One region of the Breoghania sp. JC706 genome, then DNA from elsewhere that is predicted to be linked to it. Evidence: riboswitches for the same ligand, from Rfam matches in the RefSeq annotation. Region 1 holds a riboswitch; the other holds the start of a gene.
The links. Region 1 has a riboswitch for S-adenosylmethionine ahead of V2L18_RS03410 (O-succinylhomoserine sulfhydrylase). Riboswitches for the same ligand answer to the same signal wherever they lie in the genome.
Positions count from the first base shown of each region.

Region 2: another riboswitch for S-adenosylmethionine. It lies ahead of V2L18_RS14490 (hypothetical protein); the one in region 1 lies ahead of V2L18_RS03410 (O-succinylhomoserine sulfhydrylase).

Region 1 covers NZ_JBANCG010000002.1:44,481-60,041, forward strand. Annotated here, with positions in the region: gene V2L18_RS03405 (2'-deoxycytidine 5'-triphosphate deaminase) at 351-1,451, opposite strand; SAM riboswitch at 1,557-1,636, shown strand; gene V2L18_RS03410 (O-succinylhomoserine sulfhydrylase) at 1,679-2,863, shown strand; gene V2L18_RS03415 (lytic murein transglycosylase) at 2,966-3,814, shown strand; gene V2L18_RS03420 (CDP-alcohol phosphatidyltransferase family protein) at 4,241-4,849, opposite strand; gene apaG (Co2+/Mg2+ efflux protein ApaG) at 5,121-5,513, shown strand; gene V2L18_RS03430 (TrkH family potassium uptake protein) at 5,637-7,085, shown strand; gene V2L18_RS03435 (tellurite resistance TerB family protein) at 7,314-7,727, opposite strand; gene V2L18_RS03440 (lysine--tRNA ligase) at 7,932-9,587, shown strand; gene V2L18_RS03445 (SGNH/GDSL hydrolase family protein) at 9,608-10,348, shown strand; gene V2L18_RS03450 (methyl-accepting chemotaxis protein) at 10,636-12,330, shown strand; gene V2L18_RS03455 (helix-turn-helix transcriptional regulator) at 12,535-13,176, opposite strand; gene V2L18_RS03460 (DUF952 domain-containing protein) at 13,343-13,687, shown strand; gene V2L18_RS03465 (quinone-dependent dihydroorotate dehydrogenase) at 13,684-14,781, shown strand; gene V2L18_RS03470 (MATE family efflux transporter) at 14,970-15,561, opposite strand, start outside.
Region 2 covers NZ_JBANCG010000006.1:286,079-301,639, reverse strand. Annotated here, with positions in the region: gene V2L18_RS14515 (hypothetical protein) at 46-303, shown strand; gene V2L18_RS14510 (iron-containing redox enzyme family protein) at 849-1,910, shown strand; gene V2L18_RS14505 (hypothetical protein) at 1,928-2,929, shown strand; gene V2L18_RS14500 (acyl-CoA thioesterase) at 3,011-3,397, opposite strand; gene V2L18_RS14495 (TfoX/Sxy family protein) at 3,496-3,927, shown strand; SAM-I-IV-variant riboswitch at 3,955-4,074, shown strand; gene V2L18_RS14490 (hypothetical protein) at 4,113-4,478, shown strand; partial or broken gene V2L18_RS14485 (thermonuclease family protein) at 4,741-4,902, shown strand; gene V2L18_RS14480 (mechanosensitive ion channel domain-containing protein) at 4,982-5,848, shown strand; gene V2L18_RS14475 (Crp/Fnr family transcriptional regulator) at 6,073-6,762, opposite strand; gene V2L18_RS14470 (alpha/beta hydrolase) at 7,605-8,255, shown strand; gene V2L18_RS14465 (ChbG/HpnK family deacetylase) at 8,516-9,310, opposite strand; gene V2L18_RS14460 (glycosyltransferase family 39 protein) at 9,398-10,957, opposite strand; gene V2L18_RS14455 (glycosyltransferase family 2 protein) at 10,961-12,097, opposite strand; gene V2L18_RS14450 (group III truncated hemoglobin) at 12,386-12,820, shown strand; gene hisS (histidine--tRNA ligase) at 13,125-14,765, shown strand; gene V2L18_RS14440 (ATP phosphoribosyltransferase regulatory subunit) at 14,785-15,561, shown strand, end outside.

The DNA of each region.
Region 1 (15,561 bases):
GCTCGTTTCCCTCACGCCGCAGCTCTCCCGCGCTCCATGGCTTTTCCCGTTATCCCTCCGCCGTCATCACCCGGCGAAGTCCGGGTGATCCAGCACTCGCAGTGCATGCCGCAGCCCGCGTTGGATTGCCCGGACGAAGCCGGGCAATGACGGTGGAGGTATCGGTTTCCCAATATCTGCATTTCCGGAAACCGAGATGATGACAACCGTGCGAGCGGCTCCGTGCAAAGCCCCTTCGGTCATTCCGGCCTTTTCCGCAAGCGGAACGCCCCGAGCGCACGAAATGCTCTTCAAGAAACCCCGGCGCCGGCAAAAGTTCCGCGCCGACGCGCCTTGCCGGTCTCCGTGGGCTACTCCACCGCCTTGAAATGTTTCGACAGCTTCAGCGCCTGGCCCTGGTAGTTGGAGCCGATGCCCTCGCCGTAGAGCGTCTTCGGCCGTTCCGCCATGCGCTCGTAGACGAGCCGGCCCACCGTCTGCCCGTGGTCGAGAATGAACGGAACGTCGTGCGAGCGCACCTCCAGCACGGCGCGCGAGCCGGCCCCGCCGATCTCCGAATGCCCGAAGCCGGGATCGAAGAAGCCGGCGTAATGGACGCGGAATTCGCCCACCAGCGGATCGAACGGCACCATTTCGGCCGCGAAATCTGGCGGCACGTGCACCGCCTCGCGCGAGACGAGGATGTAGAATTCGTTCGGATCGAGAATGAGTTCCGCCGCGCCCCGCCGGTGGATCGGCTCCCAGAAGTCGAGCGGATCGTGCGCGGCCTTCACGTCCATGTCGATGACGCCGGTGTGCCGCTTGGCGCGGAAGCCGACGAGCCGGTCCGTGCCCGTGCCCTCAAGGTCGATGGAGAGCTGAAGCCCGCCGCCGATGCGCGCATGGCCGCCGGAAATCAGCTCCGCCGTCTCGTCAAGGCCCGTCAGTTCCTCATCCGTGACGGTCGGATGCCCGCGCCGGAAACGGATCTGCGAAAGCCGCGTGCCGGTGCGCACCAGCACGGGAAACGTCTTCGGACTGATCTCGGCGTAAAGCGCGCCCTTGTAGCCCGCCGGCACCGTGTCGAATTCCTGGCCCTCGTCGGTGATCACCCGGGTGAACACGTCGAGCCGGCCGGTGGAGCTTTTCGGGTTGGTGGTCGCGGCCACGTCGGCGGGAAGGTCCAGTTCTTCCAGCAGCGGCACGATATAGACGCAGCCCGTCTCCAGGACGGCGCCGCCGGTCAGGTCGAATTCGTGCAGTTTCAGCCGGTCGAGCTTGCTGGTGACGGATCTTCCCGGCCCGGGCAGGAACGACGCGCGCACCCGCCAGGCGACCTTTCCGAGCCTCAGATCGAGGCTTGCCGGCTGCACCTGATCGTCGTCAAGCGCCCGGTCCGCGATGATGTTTCCGCTTGCGAACAGCGCCTCGATCATGTGCGCCGGCAGAATGCCGGCCGGTGCGTCTGTCATGTCGTTACCGCCTCTTCGCGTCTTCCCGGCTTTTCCCGGTCTTGTCCGGTATCCCCCTTAGCCGATCCCCGCATTGACGCCAACCCGCTCTTGCCTTATTCAGGCAGGCATCCCCGTGGTGATTTGGGCCGGTCGGCTTGCAGCCACGTTAAACAAGTCGCTAAAAAGACCGGGTGCTTCGGAGCCCGGCCGCCTGCGACCGGGTTTTTTTGTATCTGGAGCCTGACATGTCGAACGAAAAAGACTGGCATCCCGCAACGCGGCTGGTGCACGGCGGGACGCTTCGCAGCCCCTTCAACGAAACCTCCGAGGCGCTGTTCCTGACGCAGGGGTTCGTCTACCCCAGCGCGGAAAAGGCCGAGGCGCGATTCAACGGCGACGATCCGGGTTTCGTCTATTCGCGCTATGCCAACCCCACCGTCGACATGTTCGAAAACCGCATGTGCGAGCTGGAGGGCGCGCAAGCCGCGCGCGCGACCGCGTCCGGCATGGCGGCCGTCAGCTCCGCGCTTTTGGCCTCGGTGCGCGCCGGCGACCATATCGTCGCAGCCAAGGCGCTGTTCGGCTCGTGTCGCTACATCGCGGAAACCGTGCTGCCCCGCTTCGGCGTCGAGGCGACGCTGGTCGATGGCACCAAGATCGAGGAATGGAAGGCGGCGGTCAGGCCCAACACCCGCGTGATGTTCCTGGAATCGCCCACCAATCCGACGCTCAGCGTCGTCGATATCGCGGCGGTCGCCGATATCGCGCATGAGGCCGGCGCCCGTCTCGTGGTGGACAACGTCTTCGCCACCGCGCTCTGGCAGTCGCCGCTTCAGCTCGGCGCCGACGTCGTCGTCTATTCCGCTACCAAGCACATCGACGGTCAGGGCCGCTGTCTTGGCGGCATCGTGCTGTCGGACGAGGAATGGATCGAGGAGGAGTTCCACCCCCTCTTCAAGCATTCCGGCCCCTCGCTTTCGCCGTTCAACGCCTGGGTGATGCTGAAGGGGCTTGAAACGATGCCGCTGCGCATCGAGCGCCAGACCGAAAGTGCGGCCCGCATCGCCGATTTTCTGGCAGACCACAAGGCCGTCTCGCGGCTGATCTATCCCGGCCGGGACGACCACCCGCAGGCAGACGTTGTGAAAAAGCAGATGCGCGCCGGGTCCACGCTTGTGGCCTTCGAGCTCGCCGGCGGCAAGGAGGCGGCCTTCGCCTTTTCCAACGCGCTCGACATCGTCAAGATCTCCAACAATCTCGGCGACGCCAAGAGCATCATCTGCCATCCGGCGACCACGACGCACCAGAATGTCGCCGAAGAGGCGCGTCTGGAACTCGGCATCACCGGCGGCATGCTGCGTCTCTCCGTCGGGCTGGAGCACATCGACGATCTGCTGGCCGACTTCGACAAGGCGCTCGCGGCGATCTGATCCTGGAAACGGCGGCGAGGCGGGACCTCGCAAAGCCGATTGCGCGCGCTATCCGGCGCGGTAATAGTGGCGGGATCGTCCATGCCGCGCCGGAGAGACTCAATGATGCGGGCCTTGCGCATTGCCGCTTTTGTCGTGCTCGGGGGGCTTGTCCTTGCCGGCGCTCCCCTTGTCGCCGCAGCCTTGTCCGGCACGGCGCATGCCGCCTCCTGCGGCAACGATGCCGCCGGCTTCGACCGTTGGCTTGCCGAGTTCAAGCGCGAGGCGCGCGCCGCCGGGCTTTCGTCCGCGGTGATCGAGGGCGCGCTTTCCGGCGTGCGCTACGATCCCCGCGTGATCCGTCTCGACCGCTCGCAGAAATCCTTCAAGCTGAGCTTCGACCAGTTCTACGCCCGCCGCGTCTCAGACGCGATGATCAGCCGGGGCCGCGCCTATATCGGCAACAACCGGCGTCTGTTCCAGCGCATCGAACGCGACTTCGGCGTGCCGGCGGAAATCGTCGTCTCGATCTGGGGGCTGGAAACCGGCTTCGGCGCCAATTCCGGCTCCATGCCGGTGATGCGCTCGCTGGCAACGCTCGCCTACGACTGCCGCCGCTCCGCCTTCTTCACCAACGAGCTGATCAGCGCGCTGAGGATCGTCGCGCGCGGCGACATGCGGCCGGCGGAGATGAGGGGCGCCTGGGCGGGCGAGATCGGCCAGACCCAGTTCCTAGCCTCCAACTACATGAAATACGCCGTCGACTACGACCGCAACGGCCGCCGCGATCTCATCCGCTCGGTGCCCGACGTTCTGGCCTCGACCGCCAACTACCTCAAGGCCTACGGCTGGCGTCCCGGCCAGCCCTGGGGCCCGGGCACCGCCAACTACAAGGCATTGCGCGGCTGGAACAAGGCCGAGGTCTATGTGAAGACGATCTCCGTCATGGCGGAGAAGATGGCGGGACGGTAGGGGCGGGGGCGAGATGGCGCTTGTGGCCCGTCCTTCGAGACGGTGCTGGCGCACCTCCTCAGAGCCCGGCCCGGAAATGGTATCGCATTGTGTGCCTCCCACAATCCGCCTCATGCCCCTCCGCCGTCATTGCCCGGCGAAGTCCGGGCAATCCACCTCCAGCCGCAGCATTCGGGGCGCGCGCTGGATCACCCGGACTTCGCCGGGTGATGACGATGGAGGGGTATGAAGGCGCGTAGAATCCGAGGCGAAGAACCGGTTACCATTTCCGGGCCAGCCTCTCAGGATGACGTTATCGTGTTGTTGGCTTTGAAGAAAACATCAACAAGCACAACGTCATCCTGAGGAGCGCTCGTAAGAGCGCGTCTCGAAGGATGGGCCGCAACCTCGCTCTCTCGCCGGCCGCCGTTCCTCGTTTCCCCCGATTCACCCGCGCAATATCACCGCCCCGTTGATCGCCCGCACGATCGCGGAGAAATAGCACACGGCCGCAAACACCCACGCCAGCACCGCGAAATGGGCTGGCCACAGGCAGATCGCCACGAAAAAGGCGATGGTCTCCGTGCCTTCCGCGATGCCGCCGAGATAGTAGAGCGACTTCACCCCTTGCGCCGATGTGGAGAGCCCGCGCTTTTGCGCGATCGCGGCAAAGGCGAGGAACGTCGTGCCCGACGCGTAGAAGCTCGCCAGCAGTGCCGCCCCGGCGAAGGCGTTCGCGGCCGGGTCGGCGATGACGAAGGCGAGCGGCACCGCCCCGTAGAACAGGAAATCGCACACGATATCGAGATAGCCGCCGGCATCCGTCAGCCGCGTCGCGCGCGCCACCGCGCCGTCGAGCCCGTCGGCAAGCCGGCCGGCCAGGATCAGCACCAGCCCCGCGAGCGGAAAATGGAGCGCGATCGCCGCAGCGCCCGCAAGCCCCAGCGCCAGGCCCGCGAACGTCACCGCGTTGGCGCCGACGCCAAGCCGGGCGAGCCCGCGGCCGGCGGCGTTGAGCGGTGGATCGATCTTCGGGCGCAGATAGGCATCGAGCATGGAGCGGGCCCATGTTGGCGGCAATGCGGGATTGGGCAGCATCGGTGCGGCAGCCTGCGTCGGGCGCCGCGCCCGGTCAATGGTGGGAAAGGCCTTTACCTGTCCGATCAAGCAGATATGAACGGGCGGCAGCGCCGTTCGAAGGTCCGGGTAACGCAAAGACGATTCACCTTTGCCGGCGCTTCAACTAGAATACGGAAAAGGCGTCGTACCGGGCCGATACGCCATGATGGCGCGCCGCAAGGGCCCGCAACAACGGAACCGCAAGAAGATGTACAGCGAAGAGACGCGGGGGATCGAGGTCGTGGTCGAGCCGACCTATCTGGCGGACCAGTCGGCGCCGTCCGACGACCACTATTTCTGGGCCTATACCGTGCGCATCGTCAACCAGAGCGACGACACCGTGCAGCTTCTCTCCCGCCACTGGAAGATCACCGATGCCTCCGGCCGGGTGCAGGAAGTGCGCGGCGCGGGCGTGGTCGGCGAACAGCCGGTGCTGAAGCCCGGCGCCAGCTACCAGTATACGTCCGGCTGCCCGCTCGCCACCGCCTCCGGCATCATGGTCGGCTCCTACGAGATGCAGACGGAGGACGGCGACGTCTTCGCCGTCGCGATCCCCGCCTTTCCGCTGGACATTCCGAACATGCCCCGGGTCCTGAATTGACGTTTGCCGCAGGCGCGGCGCGTCGAAACCGCGTTGACGGGCTCGCCCCGGTGCCCGACAGTCCGCCGTCCCGTTTCGCAATCGCGCCCGCGGCGCCTTGCCAGACCCACCGAGGCTTTCGGCTTGCTTGATCTTCGGCCCATCCTGCTCGTCACGGGCGTGCTGCTCGCCACGCTGGGCGCGGCCATGATGGTGCCCGCGATGGTCGATCTCGCGGCGCAGAACGACGACTGGCAGATCTTTGCCGCCTCCTCGCTGCTCACCGTGATGATCGGCATCGCCCTGTGGCTGTCCGCGCGCGGCTCGCCGGGCACGATGGGACTGCGCCAGGCCTTCGTCATGACGTGCATGGTGTGGGTGGTGCTGTCGGCCTTCGGCGCGCTGCCGTTGCTGTGGTCCGGCACCGTTCCCACCTATACGGACGCCTATTTCGAGGCGATGTCGGGGCTCACCACCACGGGCGCCACCGTCGTCGTCGGGCTCGATCACGCGCCGCCTGGCGTTTTGTTCTGGCGCGCCATCCTGCAATGGCTTGGCGGGCTCGGCATCATCGTCATGGCGCTCGCCGTGCTGCCGATGCTGAAGGTCGGCGGCATGCAGCTCTTCAAGGCGGAGGCCTTCGACGCGCCGGAAAAGATCCTGCCGCGCGCCACCCAGATCTCCGGCATCATGACGCTGATCTTCATCGCGCTGACGGCGGCTTGCGCGATCCTCTACCACGTCGCGGGTATGGCGCTCGACGATGCGATCATGCATGCGATGACGACGGTGGCCACCGGCGGCTTCTCCACCAAGGACGCCTCGCTCGGCCATTTCGACAGTGCCGCCATCGACTGGATCGCCATCGTCTTCATGTGCGTCGGCTCGCTGCCCTTCATGCTCTACATCCGGGCGCTACAGGGCGAACCGCGTGCGCTGCTGCGCGACACGCAGGTGCGCACATTCTTCGTGCTGCTGGCGATCTTCATCCTCATCATCTGGCTGTTCCAGCACCACAGCGGCATCAACGAGGGGCTGGAGGGCCTGCGCTACGCCGCCTTCAACGTCGTCTCGGTGATGACGGGGACCGGCTACGCCAATGCCGACTACAATTCCTGGGGGCCGTTCTCGGCCGGGCTCTTCTTCATCATCATGTTCATCGGCGGCTGCGCTGGCTCGACCTCGTGCGGCATCAAGGTCTTCCGCTTCCAGGTTCTGTGGGCGAGCCTCGGCCAGCATTTCAACCGGGCGGTCTATCCCAACGGCATCTTCGTGCCGCGCTTCAACGGCCGCCCCATCGACGACGGCGTCGTCGCGGCGGTGCAGAGTTTCTTCTTTCTCTATATCTGCTGCTTCGCGGGGCTCGCCATCGCGCTGAACCTGACCGGGCTCGACGACCTGACGGCGCTGTCGGGTGCGGCCACGGCGATCTCCAATGTCGGCCCGGGCCTCGGCGAGATCATCGGCCCCGCCGGCACGTTCCAGACGCTCAACGATCCGGCGAAGTGGATCCTGTCCTTCGGCATGCTCTTGGGAAGGCTGGAGCTGCTGACCGTGCTGGTGCTGTTCATCCCACGCTTCTGGCGGGTGTGATCGGGGAGGGCGGGGCGTGCATGCTTGTGGGGTGCACGGTACTTGTGGTCCATCCTTCGAGACGGTGCTTCGCACCTCCTCAGGATGACGTCATCGTATTGTTGATTTTGAAGAAAACATCAACAAAGACAACGTCATCCTGAGGAGGCCTGACAAGGCCGTCTCGAAGGATGGGCCCCAGTCACCAAGTCCCCCAATCAGCCCGCTCCTGCGCACCGCGTCGCCCCCTCACGCCACCCGGTGACGCACCCTTGCGCTCAGTTCGATCGCGGCAACCGTCAGCTTGTCGAGGTTCAGCCGGTCGCGCAAAAGCGCCAGGAAGCGCAGTTCCTCCTGCTCGACCACGAGATCGGCCGCCGCCACTTCCACCGCCAGCGCATAGGCTGTCTGGTAGAGCCTTTCGGGAAGCGCGCCGGCGATCACCTCCAGCACGGTGTCGAGCCCGTCGTCGCCCTCCAGCAGCGCGCCGCATTCCTCCGCGACCTGCACCAGCTTTTCGCTATCGAAATCCCGGAAGACGGGGAGCGTCTGCACGATCTCGCCGATCCTCAGCAATTCGGAGTCGGTCATCGTGCTGTCGGCCGCCGAAATCGTCACCATCGTGTAGATCAGGGCTTTCTGGGGAGACACCGTATTGGTCATGGGATGAACAGGCTTCCTTGAAAAGGTTCGTTGCGCGGGCCGAAGGTAGGCGTTCGCCTCACCCTCCGCAAGGTTGAGGCCGTGACCGTGACTTTTGTTTCATAATTATCGTTTTCGGCAATTCCCTACGCACGCGTGTTGCTCTAGTGTCCCGGCGCGCCGCGCAAGGCGCTTCATCACTCCCTCAATGGAACAAACCGGAAAATGACCGACCAATCCCTGCCCCCGCTTGACCTGTCGCCCGAATTCATCGAGGCGGCCCGGGCTTCCAAAGCCTGGCCGTTCGAAGAGGCGCGCAAACTGGTCAAACGGGTGGAGAAGCGGGGAGCGGACAAACCGGTCCTGTTCGAGACCGGCTACGGCCCGTCCGGCCTGCCGCATATCGGCACCTTCGGCGAGGTCGCGCGCACGACCATGGTGCGCACCGCCTTCCGGTTGCTCACCGAGGACAAGATCCCGACGCGGCTGCTGTGCTTTTCCGACGACATGGACGGGATGCGCAAGATCCCCGACAGCGTGCCGGACAAGGCCGCGCTGGAGCCGTACCTGCACATGCCGCTGACCTCGGTGCCGAACCCCTTCGGCGGCGATTTCGACAGTTTCGGCGCGCACAACAACGCCATGCTGCGCCGTTTCCTCGATACTTTCGGCTTCCAGTACGAGTTCGCCAGCGCCACCGAATACTACAAGTCCGGCAAGCTGGACGAGACGCTGATCCGGGCGCTTGAGCGCTACGACGACATCATGAAGGTGATGCTGCCGACGCTGGGCGAGGAGCGTCAGGCGACCTATTCGCCCTTCCTGCCGATCTCGCCCAAGACCGGCCGCGTGCTCTACGTGCCGATGAAGGCGGTCGACGCGAAGGCCGGCACCATCACCTATACCGACGAGGATGGCGACGACGTCACCCTCGATGTGACGGGCGGCCGCGTCAAGCTGCAGTGGAAGCCGGATTTCGGCGCCCGCTGGGCGGCGCTCGGCGTCGATTTCGAAATGTTCGGCAAGGACCACGGCCCCAACATGGGCCTTTACGACAAGATCTGTCAGGTCATGGGCGGCACCCCGCCGGAGCATTTCGTCTACGAGTTGTTCCTGGACGAAAATGGCGAGAAGATCTCCAAGTCGAAGGGCAACGGCCTCACCATCGACGAGTGGCTGACCTACGCGCCGACGGAGAGCCTCGCGCTCTACATGTTCCAGAAGCCCAAGAGCGCCAAGAAGCTCTATTTCGACGTGATCCCGAAGGCGGTCGACGAATACTATACCTTCGTCGACAAATACGCCGACATGCCGGCGATGCAGAAGCTCGGCAATCCGGCCTGGCACATCCATTCCGGCAAGGTGCCGGAAATCGACATGCCGGTGCCGTTCGCCATGCTGCTGAACCTCGTCTCCGCGTCGAACGCGTCGAACAAGGACGTGCTGTGGGCCTTCATCTCGCGCTATGCGCCGGGCGAGACGGCTGAGACGAACCCGGAACTCGACCGCCTCGTCGGCTACGCGATCCGCTATTTCGACGATTTCGTGAAGCCGGCGAAATCCTTCAAGGCGCCGGACGAGGTCGAGCGTGCCGCGCTCGCCTCCCTCGACGCCAGGCTGGCGGCCCTGCCGGCGGATGCGGACGGTGCGGTGATCCAGGATGCGATCCTCGACGTCGGCCGCGCCATCGAGCGCTATCAGGATGCTTCCAAGAAGGGCCCCGACGGCGGCCCCGGCGTCTCGGTCGTCTGGTTCCAGACGATCTACCAGTGCCTGCTCGGCCAGGAGAAGGGCCCGCGCTTCGGCTCCTTCGTGGCGCTCTACGGCATTGACGAGACCCGCGCGCTCATTGCCAAATGTCTCGAGGGCAAACTGGGCTGAGCGTAACCGGGAGGATCTGAATGGGGCAGGGGAGTGCAGCCATCCGGCTTGCCGCGCTGGCGAGCTGGCTCGCCTTTCCCGTTTACGCCTGGCAGGGCATCGGCGTCCGGCTCACCGTCCGCCGCCTCCTGCCGGCCCCCGGCGAGGCTTCCGGCCACCTCGAAGGCGACGGCCCCGACCTTAAGCTATTGGTGGTGGGCGATTCGTCCGCCGCCGGCGTCGGCCTCGATGATATCGAGAAGGGGCTGGCGGCGCAGGTCGCCCGCACCCTCAACGAACGCACCGGCCGCGCGGTCTCCTACCGCACGGCCGGGTTCAATTCCGCGATCTCCACAGAGATCCGCGACCATGTCGTGGCGCATATCGAGCCGCGCGACTGGACGCACGTGATCGTCTCCGTCGGCACCAACGACATCAAGAATTTCCGCACCGGCAAAGGCTGGAAGAAGGGCTTCGGCGGCCTTCTCTATGCGTTGCGTGCCCGCTTTCCCGATGCCGCATTCTACTGGCCCAACGTCATGCCGATGGACCGCGTGCCCGCGCTTCCGCCGACCCTCGGCCGCATTCTGGAGCGCCGCGCCCGTCTCCTCAACATGATCGGCACCACCCTGTGCGCCGAGCGCGGCGCCACCGCCATTCCCCGCATGCTGGATTTCGGCCCCGACGCCTTCTGCGAGGACGGATTCCATCCCTCCGCCGCCGGCATGGCCGCCTGGGCGACCCATGTGGTCGATCACATGGATGCTTGCGAAAGCCGCTGACAAGGCGGTCACCCGGGCTTTTCGCATCTCTCTCCCGCAACTGACGCTGTCGGTATTGGAATGTGCCGAAGAGGTATATTCAGCATATCAATGAATAATTAGCTACCGTTATAAATTATACGTAAGAATAACACACAATATCGTAGTAAACTTATGTTTAACACAAGTTGTCATTGAATGGCGACGTTGGGCCGGGTTTCCTTTCGGCTGCGAGGCCGGCTTTTCCGGGGGCGGGAACCATCGCCCCGTTTCATTCACAAATTCCCCTGCTGGCAGACGAGGCGCGTATGTCGATCCGCAATATTTCCATTTCGAGGAAGATCCTCCTGATTGTCGCTCTCATCAGTTTCCTTTCGCTGGCAAACAGCGCGATCGGCTACGTTTTCCTCAACAAGGTGGGGGACGCGGCGCTTGCCCTCGATCAGACGGCGAGCCAGGTGCGGCTGGGCGCCCGCATGAACCAGAACGCGCTGGAGCTCAACCGGGCCGAATACCGGCTCGTCGCGAGCCCGGGTGCTGCGGAAGAGATCATGAAGGAGATAACCGCCAGTCGGGATCTGTTCCACCGGCGCTACGGGGACGCGATGAAGAGCGCCGGCCCCCGGCAGAAGGTGCTTCTGGACGAGGCGCTGGCGGCGTTCGAGGCCTATTCGGCCAAGCTTGACGAAACGCTGGCGCTGGCGCGCGATGCCACCGGTGCCGACAGCGGCGAGCTGCGAACCTCATTGGCCGAAATGGCCGCCCGCCACCGGACGCTCGCCCATGATCTGCGCACGCGGCTGGCAGCCTTCGTCTCCTACAACGACACCAAGAGCGATGCGGCCTCTAAGGACGCGGAAAGCACCTCCGCGATTGCCGGTATCATTGTCCTGGCGATTGCGCTTGCCGGCATCGCGATCGGCGTCGGCGTTGCGCAGGTCATTGCCCGCCGGTTCGTCGTCGTGCCGATTACCCGGCTGGTGGCGGGGCTGAAACGCCTGGCGGCCGGCGAGTTTGACTTCTCGATCGATTACACCGAACAGGCCGACGAGGTCGGCGACATCGCCAAGGCGATGCTGGTCTTCAAGGACAATGCCGCCGAACGCCAGCGCCTGCTGGCGGAGCAGGAGAAGGATGTCAGGCTGAAGGCAGAGCGGGCGGAGCGCATCGCGGCGCTGACCGCGCAGTTCCGCACCGAGGTGGACGAGTCGCTGAACGTCCTCAGTTCCGCCTCCACCGAACTGGAGGCCACCGCCCAGTCGCTCGCCGCCACGGCGGAGGAGACGGCCAACCAGAGCTCCAGCGTCGCCGCCGCCTCCACCCAGGCCTCCTCGAACGTGGAGACGGTGGCCTCGGCGACGGAGGAAATGACCTCGTCCATCAAGGAGGTCAGCGCCCAGGTGCTCAGGACCTCCGAACTCGCCGACAGCGCCCGCGACCGCGTCACCTCCGCCTCGGGCCGCGTCTCCGCGCTCAGGACGGGGGCGGAAGCGATCGGCGAGGTCATCAGCCTGATCTCCACCATCGCCGAGCAGACCAACCTGCTTGCGCTCAACGCCACGATCGAGGCCGCACGCGCGGGCGAGGCCGGCAAGGGCTTCGCGGTCGTTGCGGCGGAAGTGAAGGAACTTGCAAACCAGACCTCCAAGGCGACCGAAGAGATCACCGTCCAGATCTCCAAGATGCAGGACGATGTGCAGTCGACCGTCCCGATGATCGAGACCATCGCCAAGGTCATCGGCGATCTGAGCGAGATTTCCTCCGCCGTCGCTTCGGCCGCTGAGGAACAGGCGAGCACCACGGAAGAAATCGCCCGCAACGTGAACGAGGCCGCGCGGGGGACCAGCGAGGTCTCGCGCAACGTCGCCTCGCTCAACGAGGCTGCCGAGACCAGCAGTGCGGCGACGACGCAGGTGCTGGCCACGGCCCGTTCCGTCGCCGACAAGAGCGAGCGGCTGAATTCGCAGGTGACCGACTTCATCCGGGAAATTCAGGCCGCCTGACGCGTACACGGCATAGTCGAAGCGGGTCGCGGGCCTTTCCGCCGCGGCCCATCCTTCGAGACGCGCTCTTGCGAGCGCTCCTCAGGATGACGTTATCGTGTTGTTGTTTTTGAAGAACATATCAACACCCACCACGTCATCCTGAGGAGCCCGCGTCAGCGGGCGTCTCGAAGGATGGGCGTCCCGCTCCATCCCGTCAGCCCCCTACTGGCTTGCCCAGGTGATCCGCGAGATCCACTCGATCTCCTCGATCGCGAGCGTCTGCTTTGTGCGTTCGTGGCCGATGGGATCGAGTTCCACCGTGCGGGCGGTACGCCGGTGCAGCACCCAGGGAGCCACCTCGCCGGTGCGCGTGCGCACCACCACCCGGTCGCCGCGCCGGATCGGGCTGTTGGGCGAGACGATGATGGTGTCGCCGTCGCGGTAATGCGGCAGCATCGAGTTGCCCGAGACTTCCAGCGCGAAGACGTCTTCGCCGCGCAGGCCCGGAAAGGGCGTCTCGTCCCAGCCGCCGCCGGGCCGCTGGCTGTCTTCCGCAAACCCCTGATCCGCGCCCCGCACCTGCAGAAGGGGCCGCGCGTCGGCCGTGGGCGTCAGCGCGTCGGACCCGGCTTGCGGGGTCGTCATCAGCATGACGAAGTCGCCGATCGCCGTCCCCGTGGCTTCCAGCACCTTGGAAATCGATTCCGTCGAGGGCCAGCGCGGCCGCCCGTCGCCGGCAACCCGCTTGGAGCGGTTGAACGTCGTCGGATCCAGGCCCGCGCGCCGGGCGAGCCCGGAAGGAGACATGCCATTGATCTTCGCGAGCGTGTCAATGGCCGCCCAGACCCGGTCATGAGATAGCATCCACGGGCCCCCGATTGGTTTTGCGCCGGCAGCGTGGAGGAATTTATACCTTCGATCAAGTGCGCCCCGGCATATATTCCTTGCCATCCGTGTCTTCCCGCATTCCCCGAATGTGCGCTAAGGAAGGCGGGAAGATGCGATTCCCGCGCCCAAGACGGAGACCCGCGTGACCACGATCTACAAGATCAGCCCCCGCAGCGAATGGGAAGCGGCGGTGGCCGCCGGAACCTTCACCGGCGCCCCCGTCGATCTGAAGGACGGATTCATCCATTTCTCCACCGCCGATCAGGCCATGGAGACGGCGGCCAAGCATTTCGCCGGGATGGACGATCTGGTCCTCGTCGCGGTCCCCGCCGAACCGCTGGGCGATGCGTTGAAATGGGAGGTCTCGCGCGGCGGGGCGCTGTTCCCGCACCTCTACGTGCCCCTTGATCCCGCGCTTGCGTTGTGGGTGAAGCCTCTGCCACTCGGGCCTGACGGTGCTCACCTCTTTCCGGAGCTCCAGCCATGATCGGCACTCTCGTCAACCGGCTCGGCCGCCAGGCCATGCTGCAGCTTGCGCCCGAAACCGCGCACCACCTGACGATCCGCGCGCTGTCCACCGGCCTCGTACCGGCCTGTCCGCGCAAGGTCGATCCGCGGCTCCGGTGCGCCGTGCTGGGCCTCGATTTTCCCAATCCGCTGGGCCTTGCCGCCGGTTTCGACAAGAACGGCGAGGTGGCCGACGCGCTGCTGGCGCAAGGGTTCGGCTTCATTGAGGTCGGCACCGTCACGCCGAAGGCCCAGCCCGGCAACCCGAGCCCGCGCATCTTCCGCTCGCCCGCCGATCACGCGCTCATCAACCGCATGGGCTTCAACAATGACGGCCACGCCTCCATGCGCCGCCGACTGGAGCGGCGCCGGGGCAGGGGCGGCCTCGTCGCGGTCAATGTCGGCGCCAACAAGACGTCGGAGGACCGCGTCGCCGACTATGTCGCCGGCATCGAGGCGTTCGCCGACCTTGCCTCGTTCTTCACGATCAACATCTCCTCGCCGAACACGCCGGGCCTGCGCGATCTCCAGGCCCGCGACGCGCTGTCGGCGCTTTTGGAAAAGGTGCTCGCCGCTCGCGATGCCGCGACAGCGCGCGTCGGCCGGCGCGTGCCGGTCCTGGTCAAGATCGCGCCCGATGTGGATACGGCGGGGCTTGAGGACATCTGCGCGGAGATCGTGGAGCGCAAGGTCGACGGGCTCATCGTTTCCAACACCACGCTCTCGCGCGAGGGGGTGAGCGATCCGGCCGTGGCGCGCGAGGCGGGTGGTCTTTCGGGGCGTCCGCTGTTCGTCAAATCCACCGCGATGCTGGCGCGCACTCGCCGCCTCGTCGGCCCCGACCTGCCGCTCATCGGTGTCGGCGGCATCGACGACGGCGAGACAGCCTGGGCCAAGATCGCGGCCGGCGCCAACCTCATCCAGATCTATACCGGCTTCATCTATGAGGGCCCGGAGCTGATCGGCCGCATTTTCGACCATCTGGCCGAAAAGCTCGATGAAAAGGGTGTCGGCTCGCTTGCCGAGGCCGTCGGCTGCGAGGTCGACGCCTGGGCGGAGCGGGAAGGGGGCTGAGGGTTCATAGGTTGTGGCCCATCCTTCGAGACGGCCCTGCGGGCCTCCTCAGGATGACGTTGTGCTTGCTGTTATTTCTGTGAGGGCTACCACATACTCAACGTCATCCTGAGGAGGCCGCGCAAGCGTCCGTCTCGAAGGATGGGCCACAAACGAGCAAGGAGCCTCGACGCGCATCTGTCGCCCCCTCACGCGGGCCCGAACGCCTCCCGCGCCCGGATGCGGCCTATGAAGCCGAGCGAGAGGCCGCGCACTCCGAGGAAGAGCTCCAGCGACAGCCACAGCCCGTGATTGCCGAAGGCGGGAAACAGAACCGCATAGGTCGCGAGATAGAGCGCAAGTGACACCAGCATCATGTTGCGCATGTCGCGTGACCACGTTGCGCCGATGAAGATGCCGTCCATCTCGAAGGCGAGTACGCCGAAAAGCGGGGTCAGCGCCGCCCACACCAGATAGACCGCCGCCACCTCGCGCACCGGTTCGCTCGTCGTCATGAAGGCGATGAGCCACGGCCCGCCGTACCAGAAGACGACAGCCGCCAGACCCGCCAGCGCAAAGCCCCACACCAGCGTCAGCCGCACGGCCCGGTCGAAGGCCGGCCGGTAGCGCGCGCCCAGCGCCCGCCCCACGATCTGTTCGGCAGCACTAGCAAAGCCGTCGAGGAAGTATCCGCCGACCAGGAAGAACTTCTCCAGGATGGCATTGGCCGCCAGCACCACGTCGCCCTGCGCCGCCCCGCGCGCCGTGAAGAAGCCGAAGGCGAAGATCAGCGTCAGCGAG
Region 2 (15,561 bases), on a different contig from region 1:
CAAATATTTTTCACATTTCAATTATTGTTTTATATTGATTCGGATATGGCTCTTGAATTACATTATGAACTGCAAATGCCTTTTGATCGAAAATATAATTCAAGTATTAAAGAGGAGGAAATCATGTCGGATTTTGATATTGCACGCGGCGACCAGGTCATCATCCATGTCCCGCCGGGAGCCGGCAAGGATGTGAAGATCGTCGAGACCGAGCCGAAGGGCCGCGGTCAGGACATCACGATTCAGGTCAGCCGGGAACGCAAGGTGCAGGTATCACCGGCGATCGGCGTCATCGTCAAGTGAGCCGCTGCGGACAAGCCGTGCCGTGCTGAACGTCCCGGCTTGTCCGTCGGTTCAGGCAAAGTTGCCCCGGCACATCCCGCACCTCTTGGACAGGCCACGCTTCGAGTGTCCATCAGACCGTACAGTTGAGCCATGGAGCAAGCGTTTCCCGCCACAGGAAGGGGCAGGCGAGCCGCGGCGGATAGCGTGTTTCGTGAGCTGTTTTTCTCCCGCAGCGGGAGCTTTTCGGGGACTTTGCCGAGAAAAGGCGCCTTCTGCAAACACGGCATCGGAACGCGGGCGCATGCTCCCTTCTCGGGATCGGCCGCGTGCGAACCAGTGCCGGGCAGATAGGGGCCCACCAGCCGGGCAGATGACTGCGCATCCGCCCGGTTCACGTCGACGCCCGGGTCGCGTCGCCGATCGATTTCCTGCGTCGTCCTGCCGGGCGGGAAGTCCGACCGGCGCGATAGCGCGCTCGCCGTTTCAAGCAGTCCTCTCACCCCGCCATCTCAACGCGGCCCGAATTGCGAAACGGGCCGCCACAGGAACGGGCCCTTTTCGTCATGACCGATATCGCACAATCCTATTGTCTGAGCTTTCCAACGAACATCGACCACGCCAAGAAGAGCCTGGTCCTATCCAACTATGAAGAACGGATCCGGATCGAGGGGATTCCGCCTTCGCTGGGCGTCGCCCTGCTCAAGCGCATCAACGACGGCGGGACGATCAATGATGCCGGGAAGGGCGGCGATGACCGGGAAGTGGCCGACACAGCCGCCGCAATATCGGCCGCGGACGACAGCATATCCGGTCTGGAAGGTGCCGCCGCCGAAAGGTTCCTGCGCACGCTCGTGCAAGAGAAAATCGCGGCCAGGCCGACGCGTTCGACCTGTACCGGGCACGAGTTGCGCGTGATCCTCGACGACCATTTCGCGGCCTGGAACACCGCCCTCTTCTCCCACAGCCTCTGGACGTCGCTTGCCGAGGGCAGCGCGCGCCCCGCCGTGGTCGACGGGTGGCTCATCGAATCCTACCATTTCATTCGCGGCGCGAACGCACGGCTTTCCTACGCGGCCTCCCTGTGCCCCGATCCCCGCATAAAGGCGATCTTCGCCCATCATTATGTCGAGGAATACGATCACTACGAATTCTTCGCGCAGAGCCTGCGCGCCCGCGCGATCGACGTGGATGACGTCGACAGGCAGGGACCGTTGGCGGCCACCCGCGCGGTGCTGAACATGGCGCGCAAGGCCGCGCGGACCGATCCCATCGCCTATGCGGCCTGCTCCGGCCTGATGGAGTCCACCGGCAGCGATGCCGACCGGGCGCGGACATTCTACGGCAAGGTGGCGGAGCATTTCGACAAGAGCGGGAGCGGTTTCGTCCGGCCGATGATCGCCCACGTCAATCTCGACGAGAAATTCGAGCACGGCAGCGTCATGGCCGATGTTCTCGATCCCATCCCCGTGTTGACGGTGGAACACGCGAACCGGGTGCTGCAGACCGTCTTCCAGTTCAAGGAGACGCTGATGATGTGGTTCTCCGAGGTCCAGACCCACTACCATCGAAATCCGTTCAAGGGCCGCGCGCTCTACCGGCACGGCCGCGGCAATCCGCCCGAATAGGGAAAGGGGGATCCACGATGCTCATTCGCAGTCCCGACGTCACCTTTTCGACCCTGGGGGATAGCAGCATCCTCGAGAATTCGGAAACCCGGCTGACGTTCACCGGCGCCAGCTCCCGGCTATGCACCGCGATCTGGTCGCAACTCGACCTCCGTGAGAGCGTCGAAGAGATTGCCGGGCAGACCGGCTATTCCGCCCGGTCGGTGAGCGACTTTCTCGCCGTGCTGTCCGAGGATCACTTCGCGCTCGACACCGGCTGCGATGCGCTGCTCGATGCCGATGCGGCGCTCGCTCTGACGCGCCGGTGCGCGGCGTTCTGGAACCGGCACGTCATGACGCAGCCGTTTCCCCGGCTCCTGTTCTCCGGCCAGGCCACGCCAAGCCACGTTCTGGGCTGGGGAATCGAGTTCCACATCTTCGTCAAGGCCGCGCGCGACTACATGGCGCGCGGGGCGAGCCGCATCGACGGTCCCACGCCCGCCTTGCGCGGACTTTGGGATCACTTCGTCGACGAGGCGTTCCACGATGCGATCTTTCGCGAGGGGCTGATCGGCTGCGGCGTGCCTGCGGGCAACATCGACAACCGCATACCGCTGCCCTCAACGACCGCTCTCCTCAACCACCTGTGGGAGGCCGCCGAGGACGGGGACCTTGCCTATGCGAGCGTTTTCGCGCTCATGCAGCCGCTGACCGAGCCCCCGAGCGAGGAAAACGTGCGCGCCCGCTACGCCTTTCTCAAAGAGGTCTATCCGGATGCGGCCCCGCTCTTCGACGCCTTCGAGCAGCATGACCTGATCGACGCCAGCCTCGAACACGCCTCGCTGACGATCGAACCGCTGCTGCGCGCACGCGGAGGCGTCTCGCGCCACGAGATGACCCTGATCACGCAGACCATCCAGCGCACGGCCGACTGTTTCGACCTGTTCTTCGCCGGCATCCAGTCGCACTATCGCAACAGGCTTACGATCGACTATCGCCAGATCCCGCGCATCGACGCCATGCTCCCCGCCGAGGCTTGAAGCATTCGTCGCTGCCGGCGAGCCCCCTTAAACCGGGCATTTTTTTCGGAGCGCGGGGATGTCGCCTGTGTGCGGGGCGCCCTACCCCGCCACCGGGCGCGGCTTGCCGTTTGCATCCACCGCGACATAGGTGAACTCGGCCTGGATCACCTTCTCGCGCACCTGGCTCAGCGCGCGCAGCGCCCAGGCTTCCACCTGCACCTTCATCGAGGTGCGGCCAACCTTGACGACCTCTGTATAGACGCAAAGAACGTCGCCGACCTTGACCGGCCGGATGAAGTGCATGGCATCCACCGCCACCGTCACCACCCGCCCGTGCGAGGTCTGGTTGGCGGCAAGTCCCCCGGCGATGTCCATCTGGGACATGACCCAGCCGCCGAAGATGTCGCCGGACGGATTGGTATCGCTCGGCATGGCGAGCGTCCGAGTTGTCAGTTCGCCACGCGGGCTTTCGTTGTCGTCCGCCATTTTCTGCCGCTCTCCAGTTGTTTCGACGAGGGACCTTCCGATCCCGAAAGGCATCCGTTTACCGGCCCTTGCCGGCCGCTGGCAACCGCCATTCGCGCATGGCGGCCAAGCCTTTGGTGCGCTACAAGCGGACGCGACGCCGGCGCTGCGACAACCGGGACATTCAGGCAGAGAACATCATGGCCGTTTCGCCGCAATTCCGTGATTTCGTGCTCGACCAGTTGAACGCGCTCGGGCCGCTGGAGACGAAGAGGCTGTTCGGCGGCCTGTCCGTGCGATGCGAGGGGCTGCATTTCGGTGCGCTTTTGTCGGGAAACATGTTCTATCTCGTGGCCGATCCCGCGCTCAGGAGCGATCTGGAGGCGTTGGGCGGTGCGATCTTCAGCTATGCGCGCGGCGAGAAGGTGATCGAGGTGCCGCGTTTCGTTTCCGTGCCGGAGGAGATCCTGGAGGATGTGGACGAACTCCTGCCGCTCGCGCGCCGCGCGCTCGACATCGCGCGTCGCGACCCGCGACGACGCCAGGCTTGATTTCAGCCCCGTATCATGTCAGAAGGCGAGGAACATCAAGAGAAGGGCTGGCGCCCTCGCCAACCTGCCCATCCGCGGCAAGGTGGTACCCGACGATAAGGGATGTGGCCCGGCGACTTGGTCGACCAGGCAACCCAGCGGTCTTCGCCAGTCCTCCTCGGCATCATGCTGACGGAGGAATTTTTATGTCTGCTCTTCGCATTGCCCTGAACGCCCAACCGCGCGCCCTGTCTCACGCCTTCTCCGAGGCCGAGGTCAACAGCAGCCTCGACAGCGCGCTCGCCTTCCCCGCCGAGCTTTCCGGCGAACCGGCCGGGCTGGTCTTCGATCTGCTACTCGCGGTCGCCGCTCGCGATGCCCGCTGCCTCCGGTGTCCGGCCGTTCTCCTGCCCGACGAGGAACGCGACCAGCGCCGCTCGGCCCTCATCCGGCTCTGGCAGGGCTGCTCCTCGCGCATCATCGACGAAAGCCTCGTCGCCGATCTCGTCGCCAGGCGCGGGCCGGGTTTCCTGGCGCTTGCCGCCCCCCGGCCGAAATGGCGGAAAGACTGACCGGATCTAGCCTCTCCCCCGCGTATCTTCCACTTCCTGCGGAACCCTCCTGCCCTTCCGTCGTTTCCTTGCCGACGAAACGAACCGGTAGCGGGCGCCGCCTGCGCACCTTGATGCCGCGGCGGCTTCAGGGTCTACTGGCGCAATGAGGAGGTTGAGGGGATCGGACGTTTCGGCACTGGCTCTCGTGGTGCTTGTCGCCTTCGCCCCGGCCGCGGCAGGGGCAGATTGCAAGCCGCCCGAAAAGCCGGCACCACCCGATTGCCGCATCAAGGGCAACATCAATCGGGACGGCGAGCGCATCTATCACGTGCCCGGCAAGAGCCGGTGGTATACGCGCACCTGCATCAACCGGCCCGGCGAACGCTGGTTCTGCAGCGAGGCTGAGGCGCGAGCCGCCGGCTGGCGTCCGCCGCGTCGCTGAGAAACGGCGTCGCTCCCCCTCAGCCGATGATCTTTCGATCGCCCCAAGAAAAGCCAACACGCCGGAAGACGGAGCAGCCATGGAAGACCAGATCCTACAGACCCGCGACCTGATCGAGCTGCAGCTCGCAAGCCTCATGCGCCTCATGGCCGTGTACGGCCTCAACGTGATCTACGCGATCATCATCCTGTTCGTCGGCTGGTGGGCGGCGAGCAAGATCGCGGGGTCGGTGCGCCGCGCCTGCGAACGCTCCAGGCACGTGGACGAGACCATCACGGGCTTTGCCTCCTCGATCACGCGCTACGCCATCATCGCGCTGGTCATCATCACGGTGCTGCAGCTCTTCGGCTTCCAGACGACATCACTGGTCGCGGTCATCGGTGCCGCTTCGCTGGCCATCGGCCTTGCGCTGCAGGGCACGCTTTCAAATCTGGCTGCGGGCGTGATGTTGCTGTTCTTCAGGCCCTTCAAGGTGGGTGACTATGTGGAGCTCGCCGGCAATGCCGGAACGGTGAAGAACCTCACCATGTTCTTCACCGAACTCGCCACCGCCGACAACGTGATGATCATCATCCCCAACGGCGATGTGTGGGGTTCCGCGGTCACCAACTATTCCGCGCACCCGACCCGGCGCTGCGACATCACCGTCGGCATCTCCTACGACGACGACATGGACACGGCCAAGGAGGTCTTCCACAAGGTGATCGCTGAGGAAAGTAGGATCCTTGCCGACCCGGAACCCTTCGTGGAGATCACCAATCTGGGCGACAGCTCCGTCGACGTCACGTTGCGGGTGTGGACGCTGTCGTCCGACCTGTGGGCCGTGCGCTGGTTCCTGATCAAGCGCCTGAAGGAGGCGCTGGACGAGGCCGGCATCTCCATCCCCTACCCGCACATGCAGGTGGTGGGACAGGCTCCGGTCGGCGCTGAGCAGGCCGGGCGCTAGGACGCGTTCCCCTCCCAGGTCAGCCCTTGGAGAAAAAGCCGCCCATCCTTCGAGACGCCCGCGGATGCGGGCTCCTCAGGATGACGTTGAACTTGTTGCTGATTTGGAACGAGCCATCGACACGGACAACGTCATCCTGAGGAGGCGCGAAGCGCCGTCTCGAAGGATGGGCCGCACCTCGTAGCAAGGCCCCCTCAGCAGGCCCCCCATCCCCCGGCGACCGCTCACATGCTGGCTGCATCCTCCAGCTTTTCCATCTTCTCGATGCAGTAGTAGCCCGAGATCTGGCTGATCGTGCCGGCCCGCTTCCATTCGTTGAGGACGCGCGAGACGTTCTCGCGCGCCGCGCCCGCCATGTTGGCGATGTCGGCCTGCGAGAGCTTGTAGTGGATGAGCGTGCGGCCCTTCTCCACCTCCTTGCCGAAACTGTCGGCCAGAAGCAGCAGGGTCTTGGCGACGCGGCCCGGCAGCGGCAGGAACGAGCGGGCGGCCAGCACGTCGTTGGCGAGCCTGAGCCGTCCGCCGACGATACGCAGCATGTGCCGGTAGATTTCCGGGTTGTCCTCCGCAAAGCGGTCGAAGGCCTGCTTGTCGAAAAAGGCGAGCCGGGCGGGTTTCAGTGCGGTGACCGTGGCCGAGCGCGGCTGACCGTCGAGAAGCGCCATCTCGCCGACGAGCTGGCCGGGGCCCAGCACCGCGAGAAGCTGCTCGTCGCCCTCAGCCGACAGGAGCGACACCCGAAGCGAACCCTCCAGCACCGCATAGCAGCCGTTGCCGGGATCTCCGGCCTCGAACAGGATCGTGCCGGCCTTGAGTTTCATCGGCCGCGCCAGCGCTTCCAGCCCCGCCGCCAGATCCGGCGCAAGTCCACCCAGCGAGAAGCTGTTTTCGAGCAAGTCATCGATCTGCGCCACGCACCTGTCTCCCCGATACGGTCCTGCACGGGCTGCAAAGTTGCGGAAACGGCAAACCGCATGGAACCTGCACCCTCCACGCACGTTTACCGACCGAGCAAGACGAAGACGGCTCGCAATCCTGAAAAGGGCAAACGACGCCCGCCCGCCGGATCCGTTCCGACGCCCCGTCAAGACTGCGGCCTTCGCTGTTCAGGGTAACGCATCGATCTGTGACGGTCATCACGGATGATGTCGCCAGGACAGCGTAATGATGATGCGGACATATCTTTCCGCCTCGCTCCGGCGGCGAGAGCGTCCGCAAGCAGATCGCCGGTCGCGCCCTCGGGATACGGTCGGCAACCATATCAAAGCAGGAGGCCCTTCCAGCCGGACATCCAGGAAGGTCTCAACTGCCGTTCGCAAATACCGTCGGTCTCCCCACCGGCAGGATAGTCGAGACCCGCTCCCCGCCGGTCTCCCCCCAGGCCGGAACCGCCTCCCCCGAGCGGTTCTGGCAGTCCGACCGGCATTTCACCGGTCGCACCGCGAAGCGCCTCCCTGACCCCCGCAGGGAGGCGTTTTGCGTTTCCCGCCGCCCCCAAATTTTCGCATAGCGGCCCGCATTGTGCCGCATCGCTGGAGGCGGAGCCTCGTTATATAAGGGATAATCGCCCCAGAGCATGCTCCGGCCGGACACCAGCGATCCGGCAGATCGGGATGCAAGAGAGATATTGATCTGGAGCGGTTGGTTGTCGTGCAGGCGCAAGACGCCGGCGCACAGGGCACTGCCGGAGCACATGCCGGGCGTTGCGCCCAGGCGGAGTTGCGGTGCGAAGGACATATCTCGAAGGTGCGGACCGATGGATCCCTACGAACACATCTATGATGGCGGTGACGGCGATGACGCCACGACGCTCGTACTCCTCCACGGCACGGGCGGCGATGCGGCCCATTTCATGCGGCTCGGGCGCGTAGCCGCACCGGGAGCTGCCCTGATCGCGCTGGAGGGAAACGTGGACGAGCAAGGGCTCGCCCGCTTCTACCGCAGGGTATCGGCCGACATTCCGGATTTCGAGGATCTGGAGAAAAGATCGCGCGATCTCGCCGCCTTTCTCACCGATGCGCTCACGCGCCATGGCCGGGATCCGGCGCAGGCGGTCGGCGTGGGCTATTCGAACGGCGCCAACATTCTGGCGAACCTGCTCTTCAACCAGCCCCGCGTGCTGGCCGGCTACGCACTGATGCACCCGTCCATTCTCTATCGGCCATGCTCGAACAAGGCGATCGCCGGGCGCAAGGTGCTGATCACGGCAGGTGCGGAAGATGCCGTGGCGCCTGAAAGCGAGGCCCGCAAGCTGCGCGCCTGGCTGCAGAAGCAGGGCGCATCGGTGGATCTGATGGTCCATGACGGCGATCAGGAACTGCGTGAGGAGGAGGCCGACCGCCTGAAGGCGTGGCTTGCCGATTTCCGCGCCGCACACGCCTGCACCGCCATGGCCGACAGCGTCTGAAGTCCGGGTTGCCCCGGGAACCGGCACACCATCTGACAAATGTCGTGCGCTTCGTTCGAGACGAGGCACGAGCGTTATGGCGTAAGTTCGTCCCCTCTCCCATGGGGAGAGGGTTAGGGGTGAGGGGATGGGATGTCAGTGGGATACGGAAAGCCCGACACCCCTCACCCGACGCTGCGCGTCGACCTCTCCCCATGGGAGAGGTGATCTGAGCAAGGACGCTGATCCGTCCGCGATCAACGCGCCCAACAGACATCCCCTCAGAACAGGAAAATATCCTTCTCCGTCAGCGCCAGCAGGAAGTCCGGGCTGTCGAGATAGGCGAACTGGGTCTCGCGCGCCTCGATCTCGCTTCGGGCGGCAAGACTGCGCAGGTGCTCGTCGGCCTGGGCGGGGCTGCACCAGACGGTCGTGCCGTCGCTGCGGCCTTCAAGCCCACGCCAGAAGAACCGGTGCAACTCCTTGGGGTCGTTCGTCATCGGCAGGCTGACCGCCTCGCGATTGACGTCGCCGCCGAACTTGCGGATGCGGCGCGCGAGTAGGCGGCTGCGCAGGCGTTCGGGCTGGGTGAACAGGAATTCCGGCCAGTCCTCGCGATAGCGCTCCGCCATCACCTCCACCACCAGCTTGACGATACCGGCATTGCGGTCGAGCCCGTCGGCCAGCGCGACGAAAGACGGCTGGCGGCCGTAATAGTCCTGAAACCGCTGGAACTGCGCCTCGATCTCCGCCTTCAGCGCCATGCTCGGCAGCAGACCGAGCGGTGCGCGCAGAGAATAATAGCGCGGGGCGGGAAAACGGGGACCGAGGGCCTCGCGGGCGGGATCAGAGACAGGCGCGTAGGGCCGGGCGAGCGCGAGCGTCAGGCCGACGCGGGTGCGCCGGGCGACCGTTTCCACCTGATCGCGCAGCGGCAGATATTCGCGCGGCCAGCGATCCGAGGCCGCCACGCAGCCCACCGCCGTCAACCGGTTGTCGGCCAGAAGCGCGCGGATCGCCCTGTCGACGCCGAAGGCGGTGCCGTAGTCGAGCGCGGTCAGGACAATGCGTTTCATGTTCTTCGGACCCGTTTCGCAGGCAGGACACCAATGCCTGAAGGCCGGCTGCGGTCGAATCGCCGCTCATTCCCTTAACCGGATACGCTACTCGGCGGCTTGCGAAAAGACTGCCCCGGCGCCACCGCGCACGCCCGCGATCCGATAGATGCGAATCCGTTCCAGCGCCACCCCCTTCACCTGCCGCGTGACGGTGGCAAGAAGCTCCACCTGCGCAAAGCGCCCGGCGAGATCGTCGGAGCGGTCGCGCCGGGTCACGGCGACATAGAGCGCCGGGCGCACCAGCAGCGCCGGATCGGGAGCGGGCTCCATGGCATAGCGGATGCGCTCGTCGAGCTGAAAGACGGGGAGCGCCGAGCCAGCCTCATGAAGCGCGAAGGCGAGCTGGCCCGTCATGCCGTAGGCCGATGTGGCGATCCAGGCCGCATTCTCGCGCTTTGCCAGATCCTCGATCTCGCGTGCGATCGCCGGCCAGCCGCGCAGCTGGAAGGTCGGGTCCTTGCGGGCAAACGTGCCGGTGAGCGGGGAGACGGCGTGCACGTAGATCACCAGCGAGACGGCGACGCCGAGGGGCACGGCGATCGCACGCAGGATCTTCAGCACCCGCGCCCTCAGGTCCGATCGCGTGTCGATGTCGGCGGCGACGAAGGCGGCCATCAGCACCAGTGCGGGAAACAGTGGCGCCGGCCAGTTCGCCTGCACCCGGTTATGGAGGGAATGGAACAGCAGATAGGCGAAGAACGGCAGGCTTGTGAGGAGCGGCAGCGCCCAGGCGGCATTGCGCCGGCGTACCGTCCGCGCGACCGCGACGCCGATGCCCACAAGCGCGATGACCGCAATGGCCGGATTGAGCAAGCCCAGCTCCGCGCCGATGAATTCTCCGATAAAGCGACCGGTCCAGCCATGCGGCACGGCGCGGCCGAACTGCTTGACGAAGGACGCCCATTCATGGGCCGCGTTCCACCGGATCACCGGCACGGTGATGAGAAGGGCAACAACGCCGCCCACCCACAATTGCCATTTGGCGAAAGCGGCGCGGGCCCGCGGCATCGCGACGAGCCACAAGATGATGCCCGTGCCCAGAAACAGCACCGAATATTTCGAGATCAGCCCCAGACCGGCGAAGAGACCGACGGCGAGAAACCAGTTGGCGTTCGCCGTCTCGCCGGGCTTCAGCCATTCCGCCAGCGCCCATAGCGTGAGCCCCCAGAACAGCACCGAGGGCGTGTCGGGGGTGGCGATCAGGCTGCCGATGCCGATGAGGAGGGTGGCATTGAAGAAGAGGACGGCCCAGCCGGCGGCGCGGCGGCCGTGCAGCAGCACGCCCGTGCGCCACAGCGCCAGCGATCCCAGCGCCGTCGCCAGAATGCCGACGAGACGGACGGCGAGCGCGTTGTCGCCGACGAGCGCCTGGCCCGCCGCGATCCACCAGCCGATCATCGGAGGGTGATCGTAATAGCCGGCGGCCGGGTTGAGGCCCCACAGCCGGTAATAAGCCTCGTCCTCCGACAACCACGCATGCCCGCCCGCCCACAGGCGAACGGCGGTGAGCGCAAGGACGAAGACGATCAGCGCCGGCGGCCGCAGCCACCAGCCGGGCATCTCGCCGCGCGCGCTCTCAGCCGCAGCCGCAGACGGAGCCGGCATGGCTCAGGCCTTTCGCCAGGTGAGGACGGAGCTTGCGGCATAGTTCCACACCGCGCCCATGGCGGCACCGGCCGTGCCCGCCAGCCACCACGAGGAATCCATGCCGTAGATCCAGTCCGCCACGCCGACATTGGCGACGACGCCGACCGAACAGACGATGTAGAAGCTGATCAGCCCCTTCACCGCCGCGATGCCCTTGAGCCGCCGGTCGCGATAGGTCAGGTGGTTGTTGAGGAAGAAATTCCACGTCATGGCGACGAAAGTCGCCAGAAGCTGCGAATAGTCGAATGGCAGCGCGACGAGGGCCGCACGCAGGCTCGTCAGGTGTACCACCACGCCCGAGGCGCCGACGAGCCCGAACATCAGGAACCGCACGGAGACGAGATCGCGGGTGAGCTTGGAGACGAGCAGGCCGAGATATTCCATCGTCACCAGCGTATCGAGCTTGCTCTCGCCGTGAAGGCGCTCGCGGAAGACGAAGGGAAGCTCGCGCACCCGCAAGGTGCCCTTCGCGGAAGCCGCGATGTCGAGCATGATCTTGAAGCCCTGGCTGGAAAGCTTCGGCGCCACCGCGTCGACCTTCTCGCGACGGATGGCGAAAAAGCCGCTCATGGGGTCGGAAAGCTCCACGCCCAGAAGCGTGCGCGCGAGCCCGTTGGCGACGCCCGAGCCCCAGGCACGCGTTGCCGAGAGCCCCTCGCCCACCGTGCCGCCTTCCACGAAACGGCTGGCGACGACGAGATCGGCCTCATCCGCCTTCAGCAGACCCAGCATGCGCGGCAGCAGGCTCTCGTCGTGCTGGAGATCGGCGTCCATGACCGCGACGAAGGGCGCGGCGGATGCAAGCATCCCTTCCACGCAGGCGCCCGAAAGCCCGCGCCGGCCGACCCGCTTGATGCAGCGGATGCGCGGATCGCGGCGCGAGATCTCCTTGGCCACCTCGGCCGTGCCGTCGGGCGAATTGTCGTCGACGAAGATCGCCTCCCACCGGATGCCCGCGAGTGCCGCGTCGAGCTTTTCCACGATGAGGGGAACGTTCGCGCTCTCGTTGTAGGTCGGCAGCACGACGGTCAGCTCCGCCGGCTCGAAAGGAACGGGCTGGCTCTCCGCCTCGTTCAAGGCTGTCTCGGTCAATTGCATGAAACGTCCGTTGGTGACGGCGCGCGCCCGTCAGGCGCCCCGCCTTCGATGCCCGGCGCCCCACGTCGCACGGGCACCCCAAGTCGCGCGGACCATAGCCAAACATCGGACATTTGCAAGGCAGGGAACGGCCGGATGCCTGATGGTCGCGCGCATCGCACACAGCGGGCGGGACAACGGGTGCGGCACTCCGTAACGGCACCCCGACTGGCCAAGCCCGAGCCTGCCCGCTATATGCCGCATCAGGAGCCCGCGACGAACCACCTCGAAAGGCTGTCCGGAACCGCCATGACCGAGCTCGACATCCGCCCCGCCGTATCCCGCACACCCGCCCACCCCTCGATCACGCGGGCGCAGATTTCCGCGCTGGTCGATACCTTCTACGGCCGCATTCAGGCCGACGAGCGGCTTGGGCCGGTGTTTGCCGGACGCATCGCGGACTGGGGCCCGCATCTTGCCAAGATGAAACACTTCTGGGCCTCGGTGCTCTTGAAGACCGGCGAATACAAGGGCAAGCCGGTGCCGACGCATTTCGTGATGAAGGAGGTGGAGGCGGAGGATTTCGGCATCTGGCTCACCCATTTCCGCGCCGTCGCCCGCGAGATTTTCGAGCCGGAGGCGGCCCCCATCGTCATCAACCATGCCGAGCGCATCGCCACGAGCCTCTGGATGGCGATGTTCGCCACGCCCTTCGACAAGGCGCCGGATTATTTGCGGAGCTGAGAGGGAAAGCCCGGCACGATCGCTGATATCGGCCCATCCTTCGAGACGGCCTGCGGCCTCCTCAGGATGACGTTGTATCCATTGCGCCTTTTGCGCGTCCCCACACCACGATAACGTCATCCTGAGGAGCACTCGTCAGAGTGCGTCTCGAAGGATGGGCCACTTGTTGCTTGCCACCCTCGGCATACGCCTCTCCTTGCCCTTACCCCCGCTTTCGTCTAGGAAACCGCTGCCCGCAACGCGCGCGGACATCCTCGAATTTTGCCCCCGATTCAGAACGCGTTTTCCCGGAAAGCCTCAGGCGATGGCCAAGACCAAGAAGCCCCAGAAACTCAAAGCCCGCCTGCCGCGCGGTTTCATCGACCGCTCGCCCGCCGACATCCGCGCAACCGACGCGATGATGGCGAAGATCCGCGAGGTCTATGAGCGCTACGGCTTCGATCCGGTCGAGACGCCGATGTTCGAATACACCGACGCGCTGGGAAAATTCCTGCCCGATCAGGACCGGCCGAACGAGGGCGTGTTCTCGCTGCAGGACGACGACGAGCAGTGGCTCTCCTTGCGCTACGACCTGACGGCGCCTCTCGCCCGTCACGTGGCCGAAAACATCAACGAGATCCAGCTTCCCTTCCGCAGCTATCGCGCGGGCTGGGTTTTCCGCAACGAAAAGCCCGGCCCCGGCCGCTTCCGCCAGTTCATGCAGTTCGACGCCGATACGGTCGGCGCGCCGTCGGTGCAGGCGGACGCGGAAATGTGCATGATGATGGCTGACGCGATGGAAGCCGTCGGGATCAAGCGCGGCGACTACGTCATCCGGGTCAACAACCGGAAGGTGCTGGATGGGGTGCTGGAAGCGATTGGGCTTGGTGGTGAGGAGAATGCCGGACGACGTCTGACCGTGCTCAGAGCTATCGACAAGCTCGATAAATTTGGCCCCGACGGCGTCCGTCTGCTTTTGGGCGAAGGTCGAAAGGATGAGAGCGGAGACTTTACGAAAGGCGCCGGCCTAGGGACCGAACAGATCGACCGCCTTGAGAAGCTTTACGCCGTTCAAAGAGAAGATCGCCGCGACTTCTTCACCTTCATGCCGATGAGTGAGATCATTGATGGGGATGTTGTCGTCGAATGGCAGGAGGTTATGGGGAATAAGATCGGCGGCCTTGTTTTCGGCGGACCTCACTCGACCGAGCTTTTAAAAGATGTCTTCCCCGAGTCAGACCTCGTTGCTGAAGGAATCAACGAACTCCTTTCTATTTCTAAGTCTGTAAGAACCGCCGGCTATGCGACCGACCGCATTAGGCTCGATGTCTCCATCGTCCGCGGCCTCGAATACTACACCGGCCCGGTCTACGAGGCGGAACTCCTCTTCGACGTGACCAACGAGAAGGGCGAGAAGGTGCAGTTCGGCTCGGTCGGCGGCGGCGGGCGGTATGATGGGCTCGTCAAGCGCTTCACGGGGCAGGACGTGCCGGCGACCGGCTTCTCCATCGGCGTCTCGCGACTGATGACCGCTCTGAAGAACCTCGGCAAGCTCGAGGCCGACACCGTGCTCGCCCCCGTGCTCGTCACCGTCATGGACGGCAACGATGCGGATGCGCAGGCGAAATACCAGAGCTTCGTCCAGCAGCTGCGCACCGCCGGCATTCGCGCGGAACTCTATCAGGGCAACTGGAAGAAGTTCGGCAACCAGCTGAAATACGCCGACAAGCGCGGCTGCCCACTCGCCATCATCCAGGGCTCGGAAGAGCGCGGCAACGGCGAGATCCAGATTAAGGATCTGATCGAGGGCAAGCGCATGTCGGAGGAAATCTCGGACAACGCCGCTTGGCGCGAGGCGCGGCCCGCGCAGGTGACCGTCGCCGAGGCCGATCTCGTCGCAACGGTAAAGAAGATGCTCGACGACCAGAAGGCGGACCGCGAACGCGGCAACCCGTCCGGGAACTAGAACGCGAATGAGGAAGACGATGGCCGATAACCGCTTCGACGCCCTGGCACCGCTGTTTCAGGCCGGCGGCTATCACCATATCGCCCCGCCGATCCTGCAACCGGCGGACGTCTTCCTCGATCTCGCGGGCGAGGACATCCGCCGCCGGCTTTTTCTGACCTCCGGACAGGACGGGCTCGACCTCTGCCTGCGCCCCGATTTCACCATTCCCGTGGCGCGCACCCACCTGTCAGGTGGGCCGGCGGCGCGGGCCGGGGCCTATTGCTATTCCGGCCTCGTCTTCCGCCAGCGCGCGGGCGAGCTCGGCGAGATCCAGCAGGTCGGCGCGGAGAACATCGGCCGTACCGACAGGCTCGCGGCGGATGCCGACATGCTGGCGCTGGCGGTCGAGGCAGTTGAAAAGCTCGGCGGCAAGGCGCCCTCCATCCGCATCGGCGACGAGGCGCTGTTCACCGGCGTCGTCGAAGCCCTCGGCCTGCCCACCGTCTGGCGCCGCCGCTTGCGCGATCTCTTCGGCGAGCGCGATCGCCTCGACCATGCCATTGCCCGCATGGCCGGCAGTCAGGGTGCGGAGAAGGATGCCCGCATCGGTTTTCTCGCAGCCCTTGAAGGCGCCAACCCCGACGCCGCGCACGCGGTGGTGGAAGATCTTCTCTCCATCGCCGGCATCGAGGCGGTCGGCGGGCGCACGGCCGGCGAGATCGCCGAGCGCTTTCTTGAGCAGGCGGCCCTTGCGTCGGGCGCCGGCATCGGACCGGAGACGGCCGCCACGCTGACCCGCTTTCTCGACATTTCC